2 regions of the Bacteroides salyersiae genome follow, and region 1 is predicted to be linked to the other one. Evidence: riboswitches for the same ligand, from Rfam matches in the RefSeq annotation. Region 1 holds a riboswitch; the other holds the start of a gene.
What was found. Region 1 has a riboswitch for cobalamin ahead of RB604_RS19640 (leucine-rich repeat protein). Riboswitches for the same ligand answer to the same signal wherever they lie in the genome.
Positions count from the first base shown of each region.

Region 1 (3,221 bases):
CTTTTTAATTTATCATTTACAGTAATGGATGTAAGGGCAGAACATCCACTAAAGGTTTCATCTCCGATTTGTTCTACTTCGTTAGGCAATATAATTGATGATAATGCTGTGCAACCGCTGAAAGCTTTTTCTCCTAAAGTAGTCAGATTGTCCGGAAGGATTATAGAAGTTAATTTGTTGCATCCTTTAAAAGCCATATTATCAATGCCTATGATGGAGTAATCACTACCATTAAGTTTGATCGTAGAAGGAATTGTCAGTAATCCGGAATAGGTTATATATGAATCATCATAGGTGACTATTGCGGTATTAGGTTCGCTTCCAGGAATAGCAGTTATGTTTTTATTTCCTACAGTCAAAGTTACGGTATCAGTGGAGATTTCATCAAGGATATTCTTAACAATGCAATAGTAAGAACCTGCATCTTCAACTGTAACTGACGGAATTGTGTAATGAGGAGTTTTTGCATCAGGTATTGCTATTTCATTTTTATACCATTGATAAACAAGAGTATCTCCTTTAAATTCGGGAGCAAAGGTTGCTGATTCACCAGGTGAAACAACAATACTTTCAGGTTGAATTTTTATTGATGGTGCTGTGGGGCCGTTTTTAGCAGCAGGGGCCATTTCTTTCCATGGTTGAGAACTCATGTTAACAGCAAAATTCCATCCATCCCAACAACCGTCTGTTAATTTTCTGCCTGTGGCGCCTACACCACTGTAGCCCCAGGCACTTTCATCTGAACTTTTTAGCCAATAAGACCAATATCCTTGATACCAGCCTGATTGCCAATAATCTTCTGGGTCAAGGCAAGTGAAACCGTCATATCCATAACCTCCGGTGAATATTACGCCCTCTTCGTCCGGATAGTAAATTTTTCCATCTTTTTGAACGGCAAAGTCGCCACTTTTGTTAACATCATATCCGAGACCTGCAATTGTGGAACCATATGCTGTTCCGGTTTCTGTCATACAGAAAAAACGTGGATCAGCAGCTGCAATATCTCTGATCATTTTCTCTCCTGTAGCTTCACCATCCCAACGATATCCCCATACTAAAGCATTAGTTTCTCCTTCTGCATTCCATTGGATAGCTAATGCGGCTTTATTTTCACCTTCGCCAGTCCAATTTTCAATCATTTCCATTGTAAAAGTACCTTCTGCAATAGCTTTCATTGGTACTAACTGTTTTGCGACAGGGTGAGGTTGACCCTGTACTGAAACTTGGGCAGAAACCTGCCATGTGACAAACAGTAAAAGAATTAAAGAGTAAATTTTTCTCATTTTATCATAGTTTAATATTAAAATAAAAATGTTTCTTTTGTTCAAGATTTACAGGCGTAAGAATTTATCACATAGGTTATAATCTAAAAACAATATTCCGATTATTTGTTGCTTTATTTATACCTCGTAAGTTTTTACTGCTTTGTGCCTCCACAGGCAAAAGCAAACTACACATTCCTACTACACATAGGAAACGTTGGAACATAGTTTTTCCCATTAATATTTCTATTTGATAGTTACTTTTCCATCAAATAGCTTCAAAGAGTACCAATATGTATGAATAACCTTTTCTGTACACAACTTTTTGTGTACAAATCAGTGGATTCATAGCTCGTCCTCGAAAGCTATTGAACATGTTGCATGGCAGGTCTTCTGACTCGTTTCCGTGAATAAACGCCTTCCCAATCGGCTTAGAAGCCTCTCAGTGGCATGAGGTAGTGTTCATCACGCTTTTATGAAACATACAGCAACGGGACTGTTCAGGATTCTCACCTGATTCCCTTTTAATCATTTTTCTGAATGCTTGGGAAAAATGAACCAATGCGCGGCAAAGTTAGAAATTTATTAAGTAATAGAGAGAAAAAAACAGATATTTTTTTAATAGATGTATGCGACAGTAATGTTTGGTAGTTATTCTGTTGATTTGAAAACAGAGTAACTATCAAACATGAAAGTACAGAATACCTTATTCTGTTTCAACTTATTGGAACGAATCGTTCCATCTAATTGAAACTCATGGTTCCATCTAATTGAAACGAATGGTTTTATTATGTTGGAACGGATCGTTTCAAGCTATTTGAAACTGATTGGCACTGTATACCTTTTTATTCACTGATTACTTTTCGGTATTCGGCTACTGCCATTTTGGCTGCAAGATGTGCATTGATAAGGTTAGAATGGGCTTGCGTCCACGAAAGTTGCGCCGAAAGCACATCTACCATGCTTGCTTTTCCTTCATTATAAGAAAAAGTAGCCAGGTCGAGGTTCTCCTCTGCCAGTTCCATGGTTTCTTGTGCAGTGGTTACTTGATGTTCCGTTTCCGTCAATTTGGTGAGGGTGGCAGAAAGTTCTTCGTTGATATTATCTGTCACGTAGCTCTGCTGTAACTTTTGTATGCCTATATAAGCTTTTTGTTGGCGGTTGGCCTTGAAGCGTGCTCCCCAACGGAAGATGGGAATATTTACGTTCATGCCGAGAATGGGGGTGAAAGAGACATCGTAGCCCATATTGGGCGATGCCGTAGCCCAACCGCCGGTGAGGAACATGTTTATTTGAGGATTGTACTGGCTGAGGGCGGCTTTTCGTTGTGCTTCACTTTTCTGTATGTTGACTTCCGTACTTGCGTAGTCGGCGCGGCGTTGTAATACGTCATCCAGGTTCATAAGCGTTACCGGTTCGCAGATCACTCCGATGGCACACAGGCTGTCTACCGGTGCATTCGGATCTTCGCCCATTAATATGTTCAGTTTCTGCAATGCTAACGTATAATTCTGACGCGCTTTGATGTATTGTAGCTCGGCTTCCTTTTTACGGGTAGAGATCATTAACAGGTCTGTACGGCTGATCATGCCGTCATTGAAACGGTCTTGTATGATGTCGAACTGTTGTTTTACTATTTCTTCATACCGGGCGGCGGCTTCCAGCATGGCGCGACTGGCAGCAGCGTTCCAATATACGGCATCGCTCTGATAGTGTATCTGATCCAAAGTGAGTTCAGCATTCAGCCTGTCTAATTTTTCATCCGCTTGCGCTATTTTGTTTTGGGCCCGTAAGGCGCCACCGGTATACAATGGCTGTGCTACAACAAATACCCCCTGATAAGTATGGTTACGGTATTGTCCTGCCGGACCGTCCCATGCATCCATTTCTTTCAGATTCAAGGTGCCTTCGCCTGTAATATCCACTTGTGGCAGGAATCCGGTAAAAGCAATTTTGCGT
Region 1 covers NZ_CP133452.1:5,104,535-5,107,755, reverse strand. The annotation lists gene RB604_RS19640 (leucine-rich repeat protein) at 1-1,175, opposite strand, end outside; cobalamin riboswitch at 1,629-1,841, opposite strand; gene RB604_RS19635 (TolC family protein) at 2,108-3,221, opposite strand, start outside.

Region 2 (3,221 bases), 1.5 Mb from region 1:
AGGTAAAGAAAGAGTGCCCTCCGGCATACATTTCGGCAGTGAAATCTCCATATTCTTTATCTAATACGTCACCATCTTTGGTCAGCAATGCCATTGTTTCGACAGGAAACGTCAAAACGGTCCGTGTGCGTTCCTTATTAAACCACCTCATAAAGCGCTTTTGCAACCAACTCAAAGAATCCCAATCGGGTTTACTTCCATCGGGAAAAACAAAATGCTCGAAAAGACTATTGAAATAGTACTTGTCATAATAGGCTACATTCCAAAATACCGCCTGAAAATTCCGTGCACCCGTAGGCTGATTAATAGAATACACTATCTGTTCAAAACAATCCGTTATAATCTTATCGATCGTTCTTTGCTTAGCAGACAAATCAACAACCTTGTCAGCGTGTTTATAGTAATCCTGTCCATACTCCAAGCCTACAAAATAATTCATGTACATTAAAAACTCCGGAGTAGCGCATGCACCGCTCAACATACTGGATACAATGAATACCATGTTGACAAATCCTCCACAGAAAGATTTCAGATTAGTCGGAGCCGTCGAATTGCCTCCCACACCCACAGTGCCGTTTATCAACCAAGGATACATGGTGATACTTGCACAGTAATTGGCGAGATTAGTCTCATCATTCTTATAAATAAAATGATGATTCAAAAGTTCAAGATAGCGGTCGGAGACTTCTTTACCATACAAATCTTTCAAACGATCCGTCAATAACCGGCGGTTCAAACGAATAAAATTCGATTTTGGCAATTCACCTATCAAAGTAGCGATGTTCTTGTTCTCCACATTTGCATTTGCATCATATTTACTGCCGGTAGCAGGATTGGAAGCGTCACAATAATCAAGCAAGAATCTAAGCTTGTCTCTGACTTCACGGTCTTCCAAATGCTTCTGACGATACAGCATATATGCTTTTGCAACACTGTAATAATGCTCTGCCATCAGAGCTACTTCCACCTGATTCTGGATTTCTTCCACACTGGTTCCATCACTGACACTGACACGGCTCAATACATTGGTAATGACATCCTGTGTAGCAAAACTCCCTACTGACAAAAAAGCTTTGGCAATCGCATTTTTAATCTTATCAAGAGAAAACACTTCTCTTTTCCCATCTCTTTTGATAATGAATATCTCCGAACTAATCATACTTATAAATTAAGATTTAACAAATAAATTCATCATAAAGCTATTCAAATACGACAATTCACGGAGGTCAGTAATAAAATGAAATCGGTAGAATCCACTCCATCGCCTTTCACCCGAAAGCCTTGAATGAGGTAATGAAACCGGCAGGTCTTCTGACTTGTTTTTATTACAACGCCTTCCCGATTCTATAAAAATAACCAGTGGCAAAGATTGTTGTAACATTTCTCTTTCAAATGCAAGAGATAAAACTTACAGCTACGGGGATAGTCCCTGATTTTCACAGGATTCCCTTTTAATTCCGGTTCGCATTGAAGCTACTTCAGAAACCGATATTGCTGACAAAGTTAGAAATTAAATCAAGAATTCAACTTGAAAAGGAAAAAATATTCAGCCGTATCTTTTTTCTTCGTTTCTTCCCCATTGAATTATAAAATCGACTATCTTTGCCCCGAATTGGTTGCGGATAGACATTTCGACTATTCGGATTAAAAGGGAATCGGGTGAAAATCCCGGACAGTCCCGCTGCTGTGAAACTCTGCTAATATCTTGAAAACAGACCTTTGCCACTGGTTCTTTTTATAGAACCGGGAAGGCTTCAAGATAAGGAGTCAGTCAGAAGACCTGCCATTCATCAAAGGCTGTTTTTACTCGTGGGATTAGGAAAGCAGTGTGAAAGAAGATGAATCCAATGAAAGAACCTGCGAAAGAGATACCTGTAAATATGGGTATGTCTATGTTGTGATACAATTAATCGAGGTTCTGTGGTTGATACATTAAAGACAAATTTATTATATTATGGAACTTCTCAGAAACCTTTTCGAAGGATACCCCAATCTTTGGGGTGGTGGAGTGGCACACTCCGTACTTATTTTATCGTTGGTTATAGCCTTCGGTATCATACTGGCTAAAATAAAGATAGCCGGAATTTCATTGGGTGTCACATGGATACTTTTCGTCGGTATCGTATTCGGGCATTTCAACCTGAGCTTAGACGAACATCTGCTACACTTCCTAAAGGAATTCGGATTGATATTATTTGTCTACTCCATCGGTTTACAGGTAGGGCCTGGTTTCTTTTCCGCTTTTAAAAAGGGAGGATTTACACTGAACATGCTCGCCATGACAACTATCTTTCTGAGTGTTGTTATTACCATCATCCTACACTTCGCCACAGGCGTTCCCATCACAACAATGGTCGGAATTCTTTCCGGTGCCGTCACCAATACCCCGGGATTGGGTGCTGCCCAACAGGCCAACAGTGACCTGAACGGTATCGATGCGCCTGAGATAGCAATGGGATACGCCGTAGCCTATCCACTCGGAGTGGTGGGTGCTATCCTTTCATTACTTGCCTTGAAGTATATTTTAAATATCAATACGACCAAAGAAGAGGCCGATGCGGAAAAAGGATTAGGACACTTACAAGAACTGACTGTACGTCCCGTCACCTTAGTTATAAAAAATGAGGCGATAAACGGAAAGGCAATTAAAGATATACGCCCGTTGGTAAACCGGAATTTTGTTATTTCGCGTATACGTTATCATGAAGGAAACAAAGAGACGGAATTGGTTAACTCGGGTACTATCCTGCATTTGGATGATGAGATTTTAATTATCTCCAATCCGATAGATATTGAGGCTATCACGGTCTTCTTCGGTAAACAAGTGGAGGTAGAATGGGAACAGGTTAGTAAGAATCTGATTTCAAGACGTATCCTGATTACCAAACCCGAACTGAATGGAAAAACGCTGTCACAACTGAAAATACGAAATAATTTCGGCGCAAATATCACCCGCATCAATCGTTCGGGAGTAGACCTTGTAGCCGCTCCGAGCCTGCAATTGCAGATGGGCGACCGTGTAACAGTAGTCGGTAGCGAACTGGCTGTAGGACATGCCGAGAAGGTCTTGGGAAACTCAATGAAACGACTGAACCATCCCAATCTTATTCCGATATTTATAGGTATCGCTTTGGGATGTATCTTAGGAAGTATTCCATTTATGTTTCCGGGCATTCCTCAACCGGTCAAGCTGGGACTTGCGGGAGGCCCGCTCATCGTAT
Region 2 covers NZ_CP133452.1:1,002,921-1,006,141, forward strand. The annotation lists gene nrdD (anaerobic ribonucleoside-triphosphate reductase) at 1-1,159, opposite strand, end outside; cobalamin riboswitch at 1,285-1,505, opposite strand; cobalamin riboswitch at 1,597-1,802, shown strand; gene RB604_RS03730 (putative transporter) at 1,955-3,221, shown strand, end outside.
Region 2: it holds a riboswitch for cobalamin, as region 1 does, so the genes downstream of both, RB604_RS03730 (putative transporter) here and RB604_RS19640 (leucine-rich repeat protein) in region 1, are expected to answer to the same signal.